2 regions of the Shewanella sp. SW1 genome follow, and region 1 is predicted to be linked to the other one. Evidence: riboswitches for the same ligand, from Rfam matches in the RefSeq annotation. Region 1 holds a riboswitch; the other holds the start of a gene.
What was found. A riboswitch is a leader RNA that binds a small molecule or an ion and turns the genes downstream of it on or off. The one in region 1 is predicted to bind cyclic di-GMP.

Region 1 (12,204 bases):
TCATTTTGGATTCCTATCGTTCACTTATTCAAACATTCAAGCGCCACTAGCCTCTTTATCACTCGTCTAAAGGAGAGAGGTGTACCGGCTGGCTCATTCTTCCACACAGATTTTATAAGAAAAATGGCGGGCGCGGAGTATAGCAAAAATTTCGGTTAAAACCTGTACTTTTTAGTGTTTTGGCATTTTATCTGCATCATTTCATCAGGAGGGGATAAAAGGCTTGGCACTGGTTCAGGTGGGCTAGGTCTTATTGATCTATACAAGGGTTGAGTAAAATATGGACTCAACAATACGGATTAAAGCTCGCTACATTAGAAAATACCGCAACCTAGGCTGCGGTATTTTGGATCTTGTACTTATGTTTAACCGAAGGTGCGCCTCAGGCCGAGGGCTTTTTCGGCATTGTGTTTAAGAAGATGGGCTGCATCACCAATCAAATGGGTTGCGGCTAAGTTCTCGGCGCTGGCATGGGTGATGGAGTGAATATTACTGGCGATCTCATTGACCACTTGACGCTGTTGATCGGCTGCCACTGCATTTTGTTGGGCAAAGGTGTGGATATCACTCACTTCTTGGTAAATGGTGTTTACATTGTCGGCGGACAGTTGAATATCGCTGGCACAACGCTCCGCATGTTGACGGCTTTGTTCCATTTCTTTGGCCCATGCGTTGAGCATAGTGAACATCTTATCGACACTCTTAGAAATACTGTTGGTCGATAGCTGGGTTCGGCTCGATAGGGCGCGAACCTCATCGGCGACCACGGCAAACCCACGACCTTGTTCACCCGCACGGGCAGCTTCAATCGCGGCATTGAGGGCGAGGAGATTAGTTTGCTCGGCAATAGAGTCAATTTCGCCCATCGCATTAGCGACTAGCTCGGCTTCTTTATTTAATTGATGGGCATTGTTGGTGGCATCGGCAACAGACTTTGCCAGTTGCTCCATTTTTTGAGTGTTGGCCTTCATGTTGGCACTGCTTTTAAGGCAGAGATCATAGGCGGTATTGATGCTGGTGGAGGTGAGATGTGTATTCTGCGCCACTTCTGTGATGGTTGAACTCATTTCTTCCATCGCGCCAGAGAGCTGTTCTAGCTGACTTTTTTCTTGATCTAGGCTGACATAGGTTTGCTCGGTCGCGACCACTAATTGATCGGCAATTGCATGTAATTGATTGGCTTGATCTTGGGTGCGCCCAAGTACGCCATTCATTTTGGCCTGTAGCATGATGAGCTGGAAATCGAGGATAGAAGAGGTATCTGCACCCGAGTAAATGTAACGACTGATAGAGTCATATTTGTTTTGCATTTCAATCAGTTTAGCGGGAATACGAAAGGCCTCATCGTAGAAAATGGCGAGGTTTAAACTCATCAGAATCGCCCCTGCGATAATTACGCCCCAGCCCCAAAAGTAGCCAGCGATCAGTAAACCTGTGGAGGCTACAACCGCAGATACGATACGTTTTTGCATTAAACTTAAGGGTTTAGGAATGGATTTGTCTAATTTGAGTCTTTGGTAAATCTCATTAGCTTTCGTGACGTAGGCGGCTTGAGGCTGAATGCGCACCGATTGGTAACCGATAATAGTGCCGTTTTCAAACAAGGGCGAAACAAAGGCATCAACCCAATAGAAGCCACCATTCTTACAGCGGTTCTTGACTATGCCGCGCCAAGATTGGCCTGACTTAAGTTTTTCCCACATTTCTTTAAAGGCGGCGCTCGGCATATCCGGATGGCGCACCATATTATGGGCACTGCCAATTAATTCTTGATCGCTATAGCCTGATACTTCGGCAAAGCGGGCATTGACGTAAGTGATGATACCGCGAGTATCAGTGGTGGAAATGAGTTCATCTTGTGGTGTTAAGCGGATTTCTTGATCTGATCTCTGCGTATTAACTATTTTATTCGCTGAGGCGTTACTCTGGCTCATTTAGTGTGTCCATTCAGGGCCGATGTGGTTCATTAGGGTTCAGGGCGCGGTGTTAGGCGCGAATTTTATTGTGCTGACTCTCATCGGAGTAAGCTTGTTATGTGATAAGAGTATCATTTTTGTGTGGGTATAGGAGAGCGGTTTCTCATGGTTGACTGGTGAAAATCAATCGTTCGTCGTATTTATAAGCTATTGCAATATATAAAGTTTTTAAGTAGTGAGAATATGATGTTAAACGAGCGTTTATCCTGTTAAATCGTTAATTCTAGTATTTTGTATAGGGTTATTCTTTTATGTCTTGAGTGGGTATTTGTCATTCATCTTAAATATAAATTATGTTCGATGATATTGGACTAATGTCGTTGATTCGGCTTGATATCGCAGTATTCATGGAGCGCTTTATTGGCCTTAGTCTATTCTTTAATGGGCAACAAAAGATGGCTTATTTTTCCTTGCTTCAGCGGTGTATCTTGATTTTGCTCTTCTAGTTCATTAGCTCACAGCGGGAATGCTACATAAGAGGAACTTCCCATGGCGATATCACTTAGGCGTGGTGTAACTAAATTAGCCACAGCGTCCTTGGGAACAGCGGCGGCACTGCCACATTGGCGACGTTTGATCTTTGAACGTTTATTTGGCTTTCTAGCGATTCTCTGCGTGCCTGTATATATCACTAGTGTGTATTTATGCGTCATCGCCGATCTCTGGTTTATGGTGGTATTTGATACGCTGGCTTATCTGTTTTTACTGCTTTTACTGTATTTTCCTAAGCTTGCTGATAGTACGCGTTTTGGCTGTGGCTGCTTGCTGGGTTTTGCTATCGGCATCGGTTTTTTAATTGCGATTGGCCCTTCGGGAGCTGGTTTTTTCTGGTTATTTATTTTCCCGCCGTTAGTCGGTATTTTTTTAGGCAATCGAGCCAGCTTATATGCCCAGTGTTTGAATGGGCTAAGTTTGGTATTGATTGGTTTTGCCTATCATTTTAATTGGCTCAATTGGCCTGAAACCCAAGGTTATAGTGTCGGTATTTGGGCCGTTGTCGTGGTCAATTTTATCGTGACCAATGCCATGTTGACGTTAACCATCACTTATTTATTAGGTAAGTTGGCTGACGCACTCGATTCAACCTTAGCATCACGCCAAGCTACCGTATTAGGCTTAGCTAAACTCGCCGAATACAGAGATAACGAAACGGGCGCGCATTTGCTACGTATGCGGCAGTATTCGAAAATGCTCGCGTCGCAGCGACTACTGGCCGCCAATCCTCCTGCAGAATTGAACGAAGATTATATTCAAGACATTAGTTTGTCGGCCATTTTGCACGATATAGGTAAAGTCGGTATTGCCGATGCGATTTTGCTTAAACCGGGTAAATTAACGCCGCAGGAGTTTGAGCAAATTAAAGCTCATCCCGTGATCGGGGGACAAGTGCTACGCAGTTTGTTGGAATATGCGCCCCAATGTACTTTTATTCAGATGGGCCGCGATATTGCTTCGGGTCACCATGAAAAGTGGGATGGTAGTGGTTATCCCCTTGGTTTGAAAGGTGAAGATATTCCGCTTTCGGCAAGGATAGTGGCCCTAGTTGATGTTTATGATGCGCTGACTTCTCCCCGATGTTATAAGCGGCCCTTTAGCCATCAAGAGGCTATTGACTTAATTATTGAAGGCAAAGGTCAGCATTTCGACCCTGAATTAGTCGATTGTTTTATGGCAATTCATCAGGACTTTGAAGTGTTGTCTAAAGCATCGCTGGATGATGCTTATCAGCCGATGGCACAACCTACTATGGTTTAGCGACTCATGTTTTTAAGTCGTGTTTTGAAATCATGGTTTTGAAATAAGACGTGGGTTTTAAAACACACTGATAGCGCTAAAAAAACGCCCAATGCTAATTGCCTTGGGCGTTCTATTTTATAGCGCGTAAGTGACTAAAATAACGACTTAAATTGCTACTTATCAGCGGAGTGCTAAATTGCTTTAGTCACTTGAGTTAACCAAGCCAATTCATCCCCTGACATCAACGGAGAAAGTGTATTGAATACTTGCTGATGATAAGCATTAAACCAATCTATTTCCCCTTGCGTTAACAGGCTCTTATCAATAAGGCGCGCATCCATAGGGATCATAGTCAACGCATCGAACTCATACATCTCACGCTCAGCCCCTTTAAGTGCTTCACAGTGTTGCACTACGACGAGGTTTTCTAAGCGAATGCCAAAACTCTCAGCGCGGTAGTAACCCGGCTCGTTGGAAAGCACCATGCCGGGCATCAATGCGATACCGTTGACATTTTTACCTATGCGCTGTGGACCTTCGTGCACACTTAAAAAATGACCCACACCATGGCCTGTACCGTGATCGTAATCAAAACCATATTGCCATAAATATTGGCGGGCGAAAGCGTCGAGCTGCTGGCCTGAGGTGCCTTTCGGGAATCGTGCTTGGTCGAGGGCAATATGACCTTTTAGCACCAGCGTAACCATTTTTTTATGCTCATCGGTCACTTCACCTATCGCAATGGTACGGGTCACATCTGTGGTGCCATCAATATACTGAGCGCCAGAATCCACTAAGTAGATGCTGTCCATTGTCATCATGGCTGGTGTGCCATTGTTGTGATTGTAATGGCACATAGCTGCATTAGGACCGGCAGCTGAAATCGTGTCGAAACTTGGCTCGCGGTAACGCTCATCTTCTAGGCGAAAGCTTTCCAATTTATCCGCAAGGGTGCCTTCATCGTGCATACGATTGGCTGCCACTTCGGCATCGAGCCATGCAAGGAATCGACTCACGGCGACGCCATCGCGGATATGGCAGGCACGCATGCCGGCCAGTTCTGCGGCGTTTTTCTGCGCTTTAGGTAAAGCGACAGGATCGATTCCAGCTATCAATTTTGCTCCTGCCTCACGGGCAATGTTTTGTGCCCAAGCGTTTGCAGAATTCGGATCGGCAAGTAGTTTTACGTCCTGCATGCTGGCGAGTGTATCGGCAAGAGATGCCTCGCTTTTAAAGCTGACGCCAGCACCAACATGCTCCTCAATGCCCTCTGGGAGTTTGCTTAAATCGGTGAAAAGCTGCATATCGCCATTGGCGTGGAGCAGGGCACTGCCGAGTACAACGGGCAGGCGCGGTACATCATTGCCGCGAATGTTGAGTAGCCAGCAGAAAGAATCTAAGGCGGCGATTAAGGCGACATCACCACCGGCTTTTTTTACTAATGCACCAATTTCAATGCGTTTTTGCAGGCTGGTTTTACCAGCACTCTCGTTGCTAAACAAAGTGATAGGAGCGTTCGACGGTGCTGGCCGATTCTGCCAATGCAAATCGATGGGGTTTTGTTCAACTGCAACTAATTCGATTTGGGATTTATTTAAGGTTGCTTTGGCATTTTCATACCAAGCTAAGGTGTGTAAGCGCGCATCGAAGCCAACGCGAGACCCCGCTGGTAACGTGTCACATAACCACTCAATTTGTGGTGTATCAGTTAGGCTTTCATAACTGAAAAGTGTGGCATCGACTTGCAAACGAACTTGAACCGTATAGCGGCCATCAGTAAATATTGCGGCTTTATCTTTCAATACAATAGCCATACCCGCTGAACCGGTAAAGTTGGTTGCCCAGTACAAACGTTCGTTATGTGCTGGCACATATTCGCCCAGATATTCGTCGGCACGGGGAATAATAAAAGCATCGAGATTAGCAGATGTTAATTCGTTACGAATAGCACCGAGACGGTTAGCGATTGATTGTGACATAAGGGCTCCAATTGAGACTGGCATGCTATGCGAGTCGGTAGGCAAAGATCGACTAAGGATGAGTAGGTTTATACCCAAACAACCTGAAGATGCAGGATTCAGCGGTAATTTAACGCACTTTAGGCAAGGCGGTTATTTGCAGACCTAGTGGGCTAAGTTAAAAATAACCAACGCAGTATAAAGTGCGTTAAAAACCGCCGGGACGGAGCGTCTAGGGCACTTCACTTCCGTGTTGCATCAATTCAAAAGATAGCCGACATTCTGTCATTGATACGCCTTGAATTGAAGCACCCTAGGCGCTCTGAAACTCGTATCTTCAGGTAGCTTGGGTATATGTTGATTTGAGTTTTAACTGGCTCGGATTATCGCAAGTCTAGCGCTAGATGCAAGGGTAGCGAATAAAGGATTTTGTATACAATCGTGAATTTGTGCAGGTAAGACGCTTGAGGTTATGGGGTTTGTTGTTAATTTATTTATGTGATTTTGAGCATGGAAAGTGAATTAAATAAAAGGTTGGTCATGTTTTAATTAGGACTTGTTCCTTACAAATTAGCAACTTAAGTTTTATTCAATCGCTAACATTTGGACCCTATGCTAACATTTGCCATCTCTACTCGGGGTCAGAGTGGGGCACATGTATCAGTGGAGTAAGCGATGCAAATACTAACAATAGATGTGGGCGGTACCAAAGCCCTGTTCGAACTTCAGCTCGCGGGACATACAGAACAATATAAAATCCCCACAGGTGAAGGTTTTAAAATTGAAGAGTTAAATAATCAAATTGCGGCGTTTGAACGTGATTATGATTTACAGCATTACCAACTAGCGATTGCCGTACCTGGACTGGTACAAAATAATCGTTTGGTTTCTTGTAAATCTTTACCTGGACTCAATGGATTGAGCTTCGATACAGTCAAAACCCAGGGTGAGCTTAAGTTTATCTGCAACGATATCGATGCGGGTATGCAAGCGACTTGTGATGCCAAATATGCCTGTGAGTTATTGGTCATGTGCGGCACTGGGATCGGTATGTCTATTGCTTTTAATGGACAAGTCTTTACGGGAGCGACGGGCGTGGCGGGGGAGTTGGGGCCTTGTCGCGTGATGACAGAATCTGGTGAGTTTAGTTTAGAGCAACTGGCCAGTGGCGATTCAGTGCGCAGCCGCAAAATCTCCACTCAGGATGATTTATATCGCGCGGGCAGTTATCTCGGCATGGGATTAGCATGGGCGGTTAATTTATTTAATCCCAATCGAATTTGGCTTGCTGGCGGTATGATGAATAGCGCTCCTTACTACAAAGGCTGTCTCGAAAGCTTAAAGCAAATGGCATTGAGCGCGCCCTTAGCTGAGATGAAAATCAATCGTGTCGATGATATGGAAACCTTGGTTTGCCGCGGTTTATCTGTGATGCTCGCAAGGGACTACCCCCGCGCATAAGAATAATAAATGCCCCGCGCATAAGGATCATCATGTTGCTCGACAATGGTTTGCTCCATGAATGTTTAGTGATTGAGGTTTAGCTGCATAAGCGACGTAAATTGTGAAATATAAAGCAGGACTTATGATGCCTTTGGCATATCGAGTCCTGTTTTTTTTATTCTTAAAGTATTCAGATAATCCTCATTATCCAAAGTAAATATTAGCGATAGTTTAATTTGCATAATTCCTTTCTTATCAGATGCCTAGTTCTATTTACGATTTTAGCCAATAACACAGTTGATAATATTTTGTTGCAATTTTATTGCGCTTACGCTTATGCTGATATTTGCAATGACAACGTTGTCATTGTGTGTAAAAGGCAAACCAGTTGAAAAACTGGGACGCAAAGCCTCCGGTCTAAGGGTTCGTCTGTACCTATGATAGCGGGGATACCACAGGTTTTTCTTCGTGCAGTTGTCAGTCGTTTTGCATGGTTTTAAGAGAGTGCTGTTTCCTGTCTACGCTTTGTTTGCCTTATTGATTCATATAAAAATTCAATAGGGATATCTCATGTTCAAGACTCAAATTTCAACATCAGCCTTGCTAGTGGCATCAGCGCTGGCATCTACCATCAGTGCCAGCGTTTTTGCAGCGGCGCCCGGTAAACCGACTTTAGGTTGGGGCGAAACTAAGTTCGCTATTATTGAAGTGAATCAAGCGGCTACCGCTTACAATCAATTAGTTACGGTGAAAGATGCCGCCGATGTCTCCGTCAGTTGGAACCTTTGGAGTGGCGATGTGGGCAATAAAGCCCAAGTGTTGCTCAACGGCAATGTGGTTTGGGAAGGCCCATCTGGCGCGTCGGGAATCGCTAACTTTAAGGTGAACAAGGGCGGCCGTTATCAGATGCAAGTACAACTGTGTAACAGCGATGGTTGTACGGCGAGTGATGCTAAACAAATCCTCGTGGCTGATACTGACGGCAGCCATTTAGTGCCACTCAATGCTCCCCTAAAAGAAAACAACCGTCCCTATGCTAATAAATCAGGCAAAGTGGTGGGAGGTTACTTTGTCGAATGGGGCGTATACGGCCGTAAATTTCCGGTCGATAAGATACCTGCGCAAAACTTAACCCATATTTTATATGGCTTTACCCCAATTTGTGGTGGTGATGGCATCAATGATAGCTTGAAAGAAATCGAAGGCAGTTTCGAAGCGTTGCAACGTGCTTGTAGTGGTCGTGATGATTTTAAAGTTGCGATTCACGATCCTTGGGCGGCGATTCAAATACCGCAGGCGGGAGTGAGTGAGCATTCAGATCCTTACAAAGGTAACTTCGGTCAATTGATGGCACTTAAGCAAGCACATCCAGATTTGAAGATTTTACCTTCGGTCGGTGGTTGGACCCTCTCGGATCCCTTCTTTTTCTTCGGTGATAAAGCCAAGCGCGATATCTTTGTCGCTTCGGTGAAAGAGTTTCTACAGACATGGAAATTCTTCGATGGCGTGGATATCGACTGGGAATTTCCAGGGGGGAATGGCGCTAACCCAAATTTAGGTAATGCCAATGACGGTGAAACCTATGTGACTCTGATGCGTGAACTGCGGGCGATGCTTGATGAACTAAGCGCCGAAACGGGTCGTACCTATGAGCTGACCTCAGCCATTAGCGCTGGTGACGATAAAATTCAAAAAGTCGATTATCAGGCTGCTCAGCAGTACATGGATTACATCTTCTTGATGAGTTACGACTTTAATGGTGGTTGGACTAATACTGAACTCGGCCATCAAACCAATCTGTATGAAGCGAGTTGGGATCCCAATACCCGTTACACCACAGCTAATGGCGTTAATGCGCTGTTAGGCCAAGGTGTGACCCCAGGGAAAATTGTGGTCGGTGCCGCTATGTATGGCCGCGGCTGGACAGGTGTCAATGGCTACAGTGGTAATAATCCTTTCACGGGGACGGCAACGGGCAAAGTGAAAGGTACTTGGGAAGCTGGTGTGGTGGATTATCGTCAGATAGCGAACGACTACATGGGAAGCGGTTGGACTTACAGTTACGACGAAACAGCTGAGGCGCCATCTTTGTTCAAGGCATCTACTGGCGATTTAATCACTTTCGATGATGCTCGTTCAGTTAAAGCCAAGGGGCAATATGTGCTTTCTAATCAACTTGGTGGGCTTTTTGCGTGGGAACTTGATGCCGATAATGGTGACATTCTGAATGCCATGCACGAAGGTTTAGGCCATGGTGAAGGCACCACTCCGCCAGTGAATAAAGCGCCCATTGCCAATGCGGGCGCGGATGTGAATGTCACAGGTCCCGCCGATGTGACGCTCAATGGTAGCGGTTCGCGCGATCCTGAAAACGCTGCCTTAAGCTATCTCTGGACGCAAGTGTCTGGCCCAACAATTGCCATCGCAAATGCGGATATGGCGAGTGCGACTATTCAACTGGGAGCAACCCAAACCGATGTCGCCTATGGTTTTAGCCTTAAAGTCACCGATCCTGAAGGGCTATTTGCCAGCGATACTGTGCTGGTGACGAACAAGGCTGATACGCCTAATCAAGCACCTGTAGTGACTCTGGCTCCGACTGCGACAGTTGAAGCGGGTAAAACCGTCAGTATAGTAGCGAGTGCCTCCGATGCAGACGGTGATGCCTTAACCTACGCTTGGACTGTGCCCGCAGGCGTGTCGGCAACCGGGCAAAATAGTGCCACGTTAGTAGTTACTGGCCCCAATGTTACCGAAGCGACCCTCTATGGTTTGAGCGTGCTGGTTTCCGATGGTGCCTTAGATGCAAGTGCATCGACGAATCTGACTGTGACGCCAAAAGTGGTAGGCGGTGGTTGCGATGCAACCGATCCCAATGCTGGTAACTATCCTGCTTGGCAAACCAGTGTGGTGTATAACACTGGCAATACTGTGAGCCATAGTCAGTTGGTATGGAAAGCAAAGTATTGGACGCAGGGTAATACGCCATCTCGCACCGCAGACCAATGGCAGCTACTCAGCCAAGTTGATCTCGGTTGGGATGCGGGTGTGGTGTATAACGGCGGTCAAACTACTCGCTATAACGGTCGTGTGTGGAAGGCGAGTTACTGGACTAAAGGTGATGTACCGGGTGTTGCGGCGGTATGGGTTGATATTGGCGCAGCAAGCTGTCCTTAATCATCCAACATACTAATATTCTTTGAGTTATAGAGACAAAAAGCCCTGCGATAATGCAGGGCTTTTTATGACGCAATTAGGCTCATTGAAGACTGATTTAATCAATCTTAAGCAGTTCCACATCAAAAATTAACACAGAACCACCACCAATCTTGCCCGTGCTACGGTTACCGTAGGCGAGTTCACTGGGAATAAAAAACCGCATTTTATCGCCAACAACCATAAGTTGTACGCCCTCGGTCCAACCTTTAATCACCCGATTAAGCGGAAATGCGATGGGTTCGCCGCGATCAACCGAACTGTCAAACACAGTACCGTCAATCAAAGTGCCATGATAATGGACTGTCACTGTATCGCTGGCTTTAGGATGAACTGTGCCATCGCCCTGAGTTAATACTTGATATTGCAAACCTGAAGCTGTGGTGATCACACCTTCTTTGGTTTTGTTTTGTGTTAAAAACTCATTGCCTAAACGGATATTTTCTTGGGCGGCTTTTTGGCCGTTCATCGAGGTAAAGAAGTAAAAAATCACCCCAGCAATCACCACAACGGCAAGTAACATTTTCATATAAAGAGCACCTTAGTTAATTTTTGCCATATTATCAGTTTTTTAGCATCAGATGCTATCGGCACTCGCGTGTGCGTTGAGCTGGATATCTGGTGCTACCAGTTCAAACCGTTAAAAACTCCTTCAAGACTTTATCCTGCTTTAGAGATCGCTTAATCTGTGGGCTTAAGACTCAATAAAAATTCAATAAAAACAAATAAGAACTAAAATTCAGATAATAAACAAGGAAAGTCTATGTTAAACAAAGCGGCAAAACCTCTGGTCAAACTCGTCGACCGATATCTACCCGATCCTTATATTTTCGTGCTTTTACTTACCTTAGTCGTATTAATTGCTGCTGTGGTTGCCGAACATAAAACCCCGCTGGAAGTCATCAATTATTGGGGTGATGGCTTTTGGACGCTGTTAAGTTTTTCGATGCAGATGCTGTTAGTGCTGGTGGCAGGATTTATGTTGGCAAGCTCCCCGCCGATTAAAAAGCTGCTCGATGCGATTGCAGGATTCGCTAAATCGGCACCACAAGCCATTATTTTAGTGACTTTGGTGTCACTGGCCGCCAGTTGGATTAACTGGGGTTTTGGGCTAGTGGTGGGCGCGTTATTTGCCAAAGCCTTAGCTCGCAAAGTAAAAGTGGATTATCGGCTGCTGGTCGCCAGCGCCTATTCGGGCTTTGTGGTTTGGCATGGTGGGCTTGCGGGTTCGATCCCATTAACCATAGCGACGGTGGGGCATTTCTCTGAATCGCAAATCGGTATCATCCCCACCAGTGACACCATTTTCGCGAGTTATAATTTATTGTTAGTGGCAATTCTGTTTGTGGTCATGCCCTTAGTGAATCGCTTTATGTTGCCTGAAGATAAGGACAGTGTTTATGTTGACCCAAGCGCCCTTGATGACAAAGACGCCGAACTTGATTCTTCGGCGTTAGAGCTTAACCCTGCAAATATGAGCGAGCGTCAGCCTGAAAGCCGTCCCGCGGATAAGTTAGAAAATAGTCGTTTACTCGGCTGGAGCGTCGGTGGCGCTGGGCTTGTATACTTAGGTTATTACTTTTGGGTGCAGGGCGGCAGCTTAAACCTCAATTTAGTGAACTTCTTATTCCTGTTCCTCGCCATCCTTTTACATCAAACACCACGCAGTTTATTAACCAGCTTGAATGAGGCCATTAAGGGCGGCGCAGGGATTGTTATCCAATTTCCCTTTTATGCGGGCATTATGGCTGTGATGGTGCAGTCGGGTTTAGCCCAAAGTATTTCGGAAGGTTTTGTGGCCATCGCTAGCGCCGAGAGCCTGCCATTTTGGAGCTTTATCAGTGCAGGAATTGTGAATATTTTTGTACCATCGG
Region 2 (12,204 bases), on a different contig from region 1:
AACTAAATCGATTATTGAAAAATGGCATGACTTTCAATTGTGATAGCCCAAATTAATGTACCGATATAAGCATCGATTAAATAGATAGTTTGGGACATTAACAGAGCCAAACCCAGTGGGCAAGCCAGTTGTGAACAAAGAAGGGTAGCAAACGGTACGGTAACAACTTAATAGCGCTGTGATAAACGAAAATATACAAGCCAACAAAATCGCTACCTTTGTTGAGAATATATGGGATGCAGCATTGAGCTTAAACCGAGGTAAAGCGCATCTTTCACCATCGAGAGCATGCAAAATATGGGCTTAAACACACGGATATGTTTAAGCCCAATGACACCTTTTTGAAGCTAGGTTAGCTCAAAAAGTTAATTTACAGCTCAGTCCACGCCATAGCCCAAGAAGCGCCAACAACTGGCTCAAATCCTGTGGCAGAAGCCGACCACTGCACGCAATAGCCGCTATAAGGGAATGGCTTACATTGATACACTTTGCCATTTTTAGGCTGTAACACTGTAGTACCTGCAACGTAACCTTTCACGCCTGCTGGGAATACAAAATCAGCTTCTGGTGCAGGAGCTTGATCCTTTAAGAAGAGATCAAAGTTCTGCTGAATAACATCACCTTGTTTAGGCTCAGCTTTTACCTGCAAATGATAATGCCCAGCTTTAGGCTCAACGACGTCTAACACTAAGCTAGCACTGGTATTGTTAACAGTTTGGCTCACAAAACCTGCCGCTGTGCCATCGTGGCTAAACAAATACGCTGACACTAGCATCTCAGCGTTACTGGTTACATCAAAGCTGACCTTCGCCGCACCATCGATAATTTGATAATCGTCGGCAAGTGAAGTGACTTCTAAGCTGTTGCCCGGAGCAGGAGCTAAATCAAATCCCACTTCGACACGCTCAATACCTGAGTTTTTCGCTGTAAAAATGTCGTTTTTGCCATACACAGGCTCAATCACACCCGATGCATTTTTTTGTCCCGCTTTTAACTGGGCCTGCTGGGCATTAATCGCGCTCGCTAATAGGAAAGGCCAATTTTGTTTATCACCTTGAGTCGCATCGCTAATGGTAATGACTGTTTGCTTAGCCGCTTGCTCACCATTGGCGTCAAACACCCGGGTCATCACTTTATCGCCTGCTTTTAGAGCGAGTGACGGATTGATATCCCCCACATCTTGCCATTCACTCGGCACAATAGGACCCGAGCCCAAGTTCACATCGATAGCATTGTAGAAACTATTCGTCGTATCTCCCACTTCCCACACGGCCAAGATCACTTGATAACCACTGCGACCTTCTGGCACGTAGCAGTCATGGGTCACTAACTTAGGCAGCTGTTCCATACCACCATCAACTACGCAAAAGGGTGCTAAGTCAAAGCTCGCTCGGCTCAAAGCTTGGTTTGGGTTCCAATCTTGGCGAGTTAAATAGTAACGCCAATTACGGGTGACATGGTTTGCTGTGAACTGCCAACTGAACTTATTCCAGCCCGCTTTAATATCCGTCTTTGCCCAACGGCTCGGACTTTGTTCATCCAAAGGTGAAAAAGCACCATTGCCAGCACTCGCCAATTTGCCATCAGCAGGACCTGACTCAGGAAAACCCGATGGCCCCTCAACACTTTGCGGCTCCCATTGCACCGCGCCACAATTGGCATTTTTACCTGTTTTACAGGCATATGAACGCGATTCAGGTGCCACAACATAACCGTGCGCCTGCGCAGAGATACTCACAAACGCATTCGTCGCCATTACTGCCGCGGCCAATAAACTCAATTTAGAAATAGGGGAAAAAACAGTAGGATTTGCCACTTTAATGCACTCCATTGATTGCCTATCATCCTAAACATAATGATAGGCTTAGATATAAAAGTGGTATTTGGGCAAACAACAGCATTAAACAGCAGTCGTTTATCTTTCACAGAAATCGAATTCTGCGGCAACTCCGCTATCTTAGTTCACTAAAAAATCCATTTACAACCTTAGACCGGAAGCTTTGCGTCCTAACTTTTCAATTAGTTTGCCAAATACAGTCGTTATCATTGAGTCACTACGAGTTAACAGTATGTAACTAAGTAGAAATGACTTGGCTAAATTAGCAACAAAAGACAACGTTGTCAAAAAATAATTCATTTATATTCATTAAGTTACAGAATGTGGATCGGTATTTTTCTGACACCTGTCAAACATTTATCAGCACCTACTGTTATAAACTCGTGCTTGAAACTAAATCTTACCTAGGTATAATGCCCACCTCGCTTCGGGGGAGTAGCTAACTGGATTTCGAGCCATCGTCATCTAGGGTGAACATCAACATACTTGGCAACATGCCATGGTGTTCACAGCAAATCATAGATTTGCCCAGCAAGACCTGAGCACAATGACCGCACCTAGGGGTGGACGGTTTATTGTGCTTATGTCATAACCACCCCTAAAGGATCACACTTGGAAGCCCTACTTGCCTCAACTTTTACGGTTGCTATCGCCGAAATTGGTGATAAAACTCAATTGCTTGCACTAATCCTCGCCGCAAGATTTAAAAATAAAACCGCCATTATTTTAGGTATTTTGCTGTCGACATTATTTAACCATTTTGCCGCAGCTTGGATTGGCCAATGGGCGATTAACTGGGTAAGCCCTGATCTTGCACGTTATTTAGTGGCTGCGTCATTCTTTGCGATCGCTCTTTGGGTGTTAATCCCCGATAAAGTCGATGCAGAAGAGAGCCGTTTCTATAAAATGGGCCCCTTTCTCGCCACCTTTATCCTGTTTTTTATCGCCGAAATGGGGGATAAAACGCAAATCGCCACTGTGGTATTAGCTGCAAAATACGATTCATTAACTATGGTGGTTGCTGGCACAACCTTAGGCATGCTGCTTGCTAACGTACCCGTAGTGATCGCAGGCCACTTCAGCGCCGAAAAATTGCCTATGTTGTGGATACACCGTGGCTGCGCCGTATTGTTCGCACTACTGGGTGTCGCGACCCTGTTCTTCTAAGAATCGAGGCAGGGGTTTTGCTGCAGAATAAAATTTCTTCACGCAATATTTTATTCTTTTAAACCTAACCGTTTTGCAAGTCGGTGCAAATTACCTGTATCGATTTGCAATATTCTTGCACACGCAGCCCAATTTTGTTGATTCGCGGCTAAAACTTGGCGAATAAGTTGACGCTGATATCTCTCAGTCGCAGCCTTAAGCCCCAGCATAACACTGGAATTATCTTGCGATTGTCCCTCACGACAGGCCGACTCAGACCTAAATGCTAATTCACTGGCTGGCGTTGCAGCATCTGATGGCCTATCTTCGTCGACTGTTCTGTGTGCTTGATTCATCAAAGAATCGAGCTGAAAATGTTTATTACTTAAGCTGATGTAAGTCGTTTTTAGCTCGGCTTTCGCCAACACCGCAGCCCTGTGTATCGCATGCTCTAGCTCACGCACATTACCCGGCCATGTGTATTGCTCTAATAACTGCTGCGCTGCGGGTGTGATATTGATATGGGTGAGTCCTAACTTCGCTTTACAACGTTCAAGAAAAAAACCTGTCAGCATAACAATATCTTGCCCACGCTCTCTTAATGGTGCTACGTGGATAGGAAATACGCTCAACCTATGGTAAAGATCGAAACGAAAACGCCCTTCCGTTGCCTCTTGGTGCAAAATTCGATTAGTAGCGGCAATAATCCGAGTATTAACCTTTAGGCTCTTATCACTGCCCACTCGCTGTAATTCACCGTATTGTAAAACCCTCAATAACTTAGCTTGCAGCCCCAAGGGAAGCTCCCCGATTTCATCTAAAAACAAGGTCCCCTTGTCAGCGAGTTCAAACTTGCCTTGCCTATGACTGATTGCCCCCGTAAATGCCCCTTTTACATGCCCAAATAACTCGCTTTCGGCGACGGACTCCGGCAATGCAGCGCAGTTCAAATAGATAAGTGATTTATCGGCTCTGGTCGATTGATTATGTATCGCCGCGGCTACTAACTCCTTACCCACGCCAGTTTCGCCAGTAATTAATACCGATAAATCAGTGCCTGCCACGGCACTTATCTGCTGCTTTAGCGATTGGATCTGTGTGGATTGCCCTATGATCTCCTGCTGACTAGCAGGACGATTGAGCACCTCAGTTCCATTGGAAACTTCAACAACTTGGGATTCTAGCTGTTGCATCAATAACGCAGTATTAAGACTGGCTGCGGCCAGTGCGCTGATCACACGCAACTCGCTATCACTAAAACCATCAAACTGATGAGGGTTGAAACCATCAATGGTGAGCGCCCCAATTAAGCGATCGTTCGCGATTAGTGGTAAACCAATGCAAGCATGTACATGTAAGTTCGCACTATGATGTGGAATTAAACCATCATACGGATCGGGAAGTTCACTGTCGGCCGGGAAACGAACCACATCGCCAGCACGGGCGATAGCCTCTAATCTCGGATGTTCACTAATTTGAAAGCGCCGCCCTAACACTTCGGCAAAGAGCCCATCTATCGCCAAGGGGACAAATTGCTGCTCCCGAAATGCCAATAATGCCGCAGCATCACAATTGACACGCCGCCTGACCACTGCCAACAAACGCTCAAATCTGTCTTGCGTCGACACGCCGACAGTTAAATCTAAGGCTAACTGAGTTAAATCAGCATGGGCACTCATAGCACATCCACAGTCAAATAAAGTCATATTGACAACAGTGTAATGTCAATTTGACCAATATCAAATTGTCATTATGACACCAATAAGTGATTCCAAATGTTGAAATACGTTAATACCAATAAAAATCAACACGTTAGAATGTTGGCATAGTGAGTGCAATAAGATATTTAACTAAGTAAGCAAGATTTACGTAGCGCATTCATTATTAATTATCACAGGTGTATTTATGACTATTCATGTAAAAAACAATATCCACTGGGTGGGTCAACGCGATTGGGAAGTGCAAGATTTTCATGGTACTGAGTACAAGATAACTAAAGGCACAAGCTACAATAGCTACCTTATCCGTGAAGAAAAAACCGTGTTAATTGATACAGTTGATCATCGGTTTAGCCAGCAATTCTTACAAAATCTTGAAGCTGAAATTAATCTAACCGACATAGACTATATTGTGATGAACCATGCAGAGGAAGACCACTCAGGCGCCCTGACTGCATTAATGGCCAAAATTCCTAACACTCCAATTTACTGCAGTGAAAATGCGGTCGACTCCATTGTAGGACATCACCACCACCCAGAATGGAATTTCATTACCGTAAAAACAGGGGATAGTTTAGCGATAGGCAATGGTAAGCAACTGATATTTATCGAAGCACCTATGTTGCATTGGCCAGATAGCATGATGACATACCTCACCGAAGATGCGGTTTTATTCAGTAACGATGCCTTTGGCCAACACTATTGCGACGAACATTTATTCAATGATGAGGTTGATCAAAATGAATTAATGGAACAATGCCTACGGTACTACTCAAACATTTTAACGCCCTTTAGCAGCCTAGTGACGGCTAAAATTCACGAAGTATTAAGCTTTAATTTACCTGTAGATATGATCGCAACTTCACATGGCATTGTGTGGCGTGATAATCCAGCCCAAATTATTCACCAATATTTAGCTTGGGCCGACGCTTATCAAGAAGACCGCATCACGATTTTCTACGACTCTATGTCCAATAATACTCGCATGATGGCCGACGGTATTGCTCAAGGTATCCATGATGTTGACCCCAATGTAGCGGTAAAAGTGTATAACGTCGCACGTCATGATAAAAACGAAATCCTTGCACAGGCATTTAGGTCAAAAGGTATTTTAGTCGGCTCATCCACCATGAATAATGTGATGATGCCTAAAATTGCCGCCATGCTTGAAGAAATCACGGGCCTGCGTTTTCGCAATAAAAAGGCGGCAGCTTTTGGTAGTTATGGCTGGAATGGCGGCGCAGTCGATAGAATTCACACTCGTTTGATGGATGCTGGTTTTGAAACCTCGGTGGGATTAAAAGTCAAATGGCGTCCCGATCGAGATGCGATGCAAGAATGCCGTCAGCACGGCCAGCGAATCGCGCGAGAATGGGCATTGCGGCCCCTTGATAGCGCTAATAGTCGCTCTATCATTAATCAAGTCATGTCAAAACCTAGCCAAGCCACCACGGCCAGTCAAACAGCTGAAAATACTGCTACTAATAACGTCCCTGTGACAGCACCGATTGCAACAAAAGCGTGCGAATTAAATGATACACAATCAATGGTTTGCACCGTTTGCCAATGGATTTACGACCCTGAAAAAGGAGAACCTAATCAAAATGTCATTGCTGGCACACCTTGGACTCAAGTGGCCGAAGACTTCCTCTGTCCCGAATGTGGCCTAGGTAAAAGCGTTTTCGCTGTCATAAAAAATGAGGTGACTAATGCCTAAGCCAATCGTCATTATCGGCAGTGGATTCGCGGCATATCAGCTAGTCAAAACACTGCGACGTTTAAACCGCGAACAACCGATTACAGTTATCACAGCCGACTCTGGTGACGAATACCATAAACCAGATTTAAGCCATGTGTTTAGCCTTAAAAAAATGGCGTCAGACCTCATAAAATTGACCGCGACTGAATTTGCACATGAACAACAAATTGATGTAATAAATCACTGTGAAGTCATAAAAATAGATAAAGTTCGTCAGGTAGTCTGTTGCCATCAAGGACGCGAAATTGCGTACAAAAAGTTAGTGCTTGCCACGGGTGCACGACCCTTTATTCCGCCTATAGATGGGGATGGCGTCGATATCATCCACACAGTTAACAGCTTAAGGGAGTATCAGGCCTGCGAAGCAGACATCCATGGTGCGAGGAGAGTACTGGTTATCGGTGCGGGTTTGGTCGGAGTTGAACTGGCAATGGACTTAGCAACTGCGGGTAAGCAAGTATTTTTGGTCGATCCACAAGCGAGCTTAATGCCGAATATGCTACCCGAAATGTTAAGCCACAAACTGACCGCTGTACTAACGCAGCATAACGTCACAGTGCAATTGCAAACCCGAGTCAGCCAACTGCAACACCAAGATGGCAGTATCTCTGTGTGCCTAGATAATGACCAGCGGTTTATTTGTGATGCGGTTATCTGTGCAGCCGGACTGATCCCTAACAGTCAACTTGCCCAGCATGCGGGGCTAGAGGTCAATAAAGGTATCGTCGTTAACGAATGCTTACAAACCAACGACGCCCATATTTATGCGCTAGGTGATTGCGCCCAAATCAACGGCCAAAATAGGGCCTATTTACAACCTGCGTTACTGAGCGCCAATGCGCTGGCGAATACATTACTGAACCAACCGACAGCAGTGAATTTTCCCGCCATGCTCATTAAAATGAAAACGCCACTGTTACCTATGCAGCTCAGCGGTATAACAGTGAATGGCGTCCATCGCTGGCAAGTCGATATTGATGCTCAAGGAAGCTGTATTAAAGCATTCGACGTGGATGAAACATTTATAGGATTTATCGTAACCGAGGATAAAATGCAGCAAGCATTTGGATTGTTAAAGCAGCTAAATAGCCCTAACGCGGCACTCATCGCGGCCTAAGAGCACATTAACGAGAATGTTAATATTATTGTCGCTGATAATAAAAACTGAGTAGAGGCTTTCTACTCAGTTTTATCGTTTCTACTATTATTCAAACATTCGCAACAGCAATAGTTTAAAGACCTAATGCCAGTTTAATACGTTGTCCGTAATCCGCATCGGCTTGAGTAAAATGCGCCACCATACGTTGCTGCACATCTAAACTCGCTTGACTTAATGAACCCGAAATTGTTGCCACTAGGCGCGCTTTCTCAGCTTCAGAGAAGATGCAATACAAATTACCCGCTTGGGTATAATCGTCTTGGTTATAACGACTGTAACGCGCAGCTTCACCTTCTAAACGCAATGGTGGTTCACTAAAGTTTACTGGCTCAACCAAGGCATCAGCAGTGCTGTTCGGGCCATAGTTTGCCGAAGCGTCGCCACCCGTTTGGCTGCCATGATAAGGACATTGTGTACCCGCCATCGCACCTGCACGTTGATGGTGATTTGCCTTAGCGGCATGCGGGCAGTTTACTGGCAATTGGTTGTAGTTAGCACCAATGCGGTAACGCTGCGCATCGGCATAGGCAAATAAACGCGCTTGTAACATCTTGTCTGGTGAAGCCCCGACGCCTGGGACCAAATTACTAGGTGCCAATGCCACTTGCTCAACTTCAGCAAAGTAATTTTGTGGCAAACGATTCAGTTCTAATACACCAATCTCAAGCAATGGATAGTCGCTATGCGGCCAAACCTTAGTTAAATCAAATGGATTGATATGGTAAGTATTGGCATCCGCCTCAGGCATAATCTGCACATTAACCGTCCAACGCGGGAAGTTACCATCAGTAATAGCAACCACCATATCGCGCTGCGATGAATCGGGATCAATCCCTTTTAATTTATCAGCCTGTTCATTGGTTAAGTTGACCACGCCTTGCTGCGATTTAAAATGGAACTTCACCCAGAAACGCTCGCCCTTGGCATTCCACAGCGAGAAAGTGTGTGAACCATAACCGTGCATTTGACGGTAGTTCGCCGGAATACCACGATCCGACATCAAAATGGTCACTTGATGCATAGCTTCAGGGTTCAATGACCAAAAGTCCCACATGGCCTGCGGATCTTTTAAGTTTGTCTTAGGATTACGCTTTTGCGTATGAATAAAGTCCGGAAACTTAATCCCATCTCGCAAGAAAAAGGTCGGCGTATTGTTACCCACGATATCGTGATTACCACGGGCAGTATAAAAACGTAAACCAAAGCCACGTGGATCGCGCTCTGCGTCGGCAGAACCCATTTCTCCACCTACGGTTGAGAAACGAATAAAGGTTTCGGTTTGCTTACCAACACCATTGAAATGGTCAGCAATGGTGTAATCGCTTAAATCTTTAGTCAGCGTAAATGTGCCGTAAACCCCAGTACCTTTGGCATGCACGATACGCTCAGGAATACGCTCACGGTTGAAATGGGCTAACTTTTCAATTAAATGCCAATCTTGTAATAGCAGAGGACCACGTTCACCCGCCGACAGTGAGTTTTGATCGTCGGCCACTGGGGCGCCATTTTGGCTCGTTAAGTACTGACTTGTTTGATGTTGTTGACTCATGCCCTGCTCCTTAGTCTTGATTGCTGGTTAACCAGGTTTCAATTAAATCGTAAATGGTGGCCATGGTTTATCTCCTTGGCTGGCGACGTGTTGTCGATAGAGCAAGAATAGAGAATTACCAATTGAGAATAAAACGATTAAACTAGATTCATACAATCTAAAAAAAAGATTAAAGATAAGTTTGGCAAGACAGTTAATGAATTACACAGACTCACAGCCAATGGTCCGCTCACATCACTTAAGATGCTGTTGAAAAACCAAATAGCTGCTCAGGACAATGGAGCGAAGTGCGGTGCGAGAAAGCGGAGTTAAGCTGATACACTGCCATTAACTGCTGGATAAGTCGGCTTCACGATAAAGCTTAACCAAATAATAAGTGTCAATCAGCACGATAAAAAAGTTAACTAAGGCAACAGGATAAGCCCCAATTGCCACACCGTAAGCCACAAATAAAGCCGCACCAATGAGATTCCACCAGCGCAGTTTCTTAATGTTTGACATCATCAGTGATATTGCAACGACCACTGAAGCTAAATAACCAACCCATTCCCAAATTGTAGCGTTATCCATATCCAATCCTTATCTATATATTATTTAAATCAAACGATTGATACGCCATTCACACCACAGGCAATAAGCTGGCTCATTGCATTTAGCGTTTAACGACAGCCGCCGTCATCCGTGAAATACAAGTCAGTTCACCCGCGCTGTTGTGGATTAAAATCTCCCATACAGAGCTGCGTTTCCCTAAGTGGATAGGCTTAGCCGTAGCGGTTAATACCCCATTACGGGAAGCCCGTAAGTGGTTAGCGTTAATTTCTTGACCGACACAATAGTACTGCTCAAAATCCACCGCGAAATTTGCCGCATAGCTGGCAACGGTTTCAGCAAGCGCGACATTCGCGCCACCATGCACTATGCCCAAAGGGTTATGCACCGCCGGACTGGCTGGCATAGTGGCCTTCATGTAATCGTCGCCAATCTCACTGATCTCAATTCCTAAAGTCTGCATCAAGGTGCCTTTGCCACCCATACCGGCGTCTAAACGCGCGCAATCCTCTAACGTTACAGCTCTAAACCAAATACTCATTGCAACTTCCTAGTCAATAAAACCAATCAGCAGTTTACTGTGAAGTGGATGAAGTTCAACTAGTTTACTCTTAGCTGGTCACATCAATATCAGCAAAAATAAGGCTCAAGCTAACCAAGATTTAGTGGTACTTAGCTGACTAAACCAGACAAGAAATAATCCCCACACCACGACTACACTTGGCATAATTAACGCGTCAGCTCCTAGCACCACAGCCGCTTGCTGAATGCAAAATACATAGGTCATTTGCAACAAAATAGCGATAAGCGAGGCGACCAACACTTTATAAGCAATTAATTTTCTGAATAACAATAATAGGCATCCTAGAACCCCTGAAACCACGGCAAAGCCAAACACAGCATCAACCCTAATTGGCGTCGTTTCATAGAGTTTAATTTGATCTGGGCTCATCTGTGCGAGTGCATCTGGCGTCATAGTCATTTGCATCACAAAAGCCATCAGCCCCATGATATTCCACAACAAACTGAGCGTTGCGACAAAGTAAAACCACAGTGGCGCCTTGATATTCATGGTTTTCAGCGGATTTGAGGTGGTATCCATACTCACTCCTAATAAAAACTGAAAAAAAGAGATAAAAAAGGGATGGTTAACCATCCCTTTGTTTCAGTCTAGCTCACAAATTGCACTTGTGAGTTAACCCCATATACAGGTTAACGGCGACGACGCTGCAAACCAAACAAGGACATCAGTGCTAAACCTAAATAACCTAAAGCACCGCCATCATCTTTAGGCTTTGGCTCAGGTTTTGGCGGCACTACTGGCGCAGGATAACTTAAAGCAACAATCACAGGATCATGATCCGATGCAGAAAAAGCATTTTCAGATTTAACCAGATCACCAGAGAACTTCTTACCGTATTCAAACAGGCTAGATTCCACTGAGTTGATGTGCCAATCTTCAATATCCACTAAACGTTTGGCTAAGCTAGCATTGGCTAAAGCATGATCTAAGTTACCTAACTCGCCGTTATAGCTATAAGAGAAAGTGCTTGCACCGTGGGCTTTCGTGTTCAAGTTGATAAAGCCATAACCTTTTTCAATCTTGCTGCCTTGGCGCTCAAACACTTTGCCGTCGAGCGTCGTCCACGAAGCGGTCAGGATGTCACGCTCTGACTTGCTCGCATCGAAGTCGGTTAGTACACGGATAGGATCCTCCATACCATAGGCATTCATATCACCGATGATCAGTAAGTCGCCTTTCACGTCTTTTAGCGTTTCACCCAAGACTTTGGCTGCAGATACGCGGAAAGCATTACACTTGCCCTGTTGATCGGCAGGATCAACTGACTCTTCGAAGTTAGCCCAATCTTCTAAACAGCCTGAGCCTTTAGATTTCAAATGGTTAACGACTACGGTCAGAGACTCATCATGGATTTTAAAGGTTTGCGCTAAGCTGTGACGTTGATAAGCATCATTGCCAGGGTTAGCCTCAGTTTTGCCATCTTTAGTACGAGTCACGCTGCCAGCACTGGCGTGCTGTTCTGGAGTACCGATAACTTGTGCGGCCCCCGCTAAAGTCACTTTACCACCACGGTATAACATGCCGACAGTGATCGCATCTGTGCCAAAGTACTTGCCGTCATACTTATCAGCATCGGTAATTTCAACAAAGCTATAGGCGTTTTCAGGCGTCTGCTTGTCATTTAGTGCATCGACTAAATCCTTAATCGCACTCTTCTCACCAAAACCGTTGTTAGCAATTTCCATCAAACCGACGATATCGGCGTTCATGGCGGTAATAGCGCTAACGATTTTAGTGCGTTGTAGCACCATTTCTTCCAGCGTTAGAGCGCCACGGTTACTGCCTGATGGGTTGGTATCGCCACCATCAACATCGTTAAAGAAGTTCAGCACGTTAAAGCTAGCCACGCGCAGATCACCCTTAGTTGCAACACTTGGGGCTTCGGTTCTATCGTCACCACGGAT

Region 2: it holds a riboswitch for cyclic di-GMP, as region 1 does, so the genes downstream of both, gbpA (N-acetylglucosamine-binding protein GbpA) here and L5M71_RS21320 (glycosyl hydrolase family 18 protein) in region 1, are expected to answer to the same signal.

What each region holds. Positions count from the first base shown of each region.
Region 1 covers NZ_JAKKSG010000031.1:26,699-38,902, forward strand. Annotated here, with positions in the region: gene L5M71_RS21295 (DEAD/DEAH box helicase) at 1-4, opposite strand, end outside; gene L5M71_RS21300 (methyl-accepting chemotaxis protein) at 366-1,934, opposite strand; gene L5M71_RS21305 (HD-GYP domain-containing protein) at 2,466-3,731, shown strand; gene L5M71_RS21310 (aminopeptidase P family protein) at 3,905-5,692, opposite strand; gene L5M71_RS21315 (ROK family protein) at 6,347-7,132, shown strand; cyclic di-GMP riboswitch class I at 7,483-7,571, shown strand; gene L5M71_RS21320 (glycosyl hydrolase family 18 protein) at 7,685-10,291, shown strand; gene L5M71_RS21325 (FKBP-type peptidyl-prolyl cis-trans isomerase) at 10,389-10,859, opposite strand; gene L5M71_RS21330 (short-chain fatty acid transporter) at 11,094-12,204, shown strand, end outside.
Region 2 covers NZ_JAKKSG010000013.1:5,286-17,489, forward strand. Annotated here, with positions in the region: gene gbpA (N-acetylglucosamine-binding protein GbpA) at 371-1,816, opposite strand; cyclic di-GMP riboswitch class I at 1,940-2,039, opposite strand; gene L5M71_RS12750 (TMEM165/GDT1 family protein) at 2,450-3,004, shown strand; gene norR (nitric oxide reductase transcriptional regulator NorR) at 3,055-4,662, opposite strand; gene norV (anaerobic nitric oxide reductase flavorubredoxin) at 4,889-6,418, shown strand; gene norW (NADH:flavorubredoxin reductase NorW) at 6,411-7,577, shown strand; gene katB (catalase KatB) at 7,693-9,168, opposite strand; gene L5M71_RS12775 (YgjV family protein) at 9,496-9,738, opposite strand; gene L5M71_RS12780 (PaaI family thioesterase) at 9,821-10,258, opposite strand; gene L5M71_RS12785 (hypothetical protein) at 10,364-10,819, opposite strand; gene exeM (extracellular exonuclease ExeM) at 10,930-12,204, opposite strand, start outside.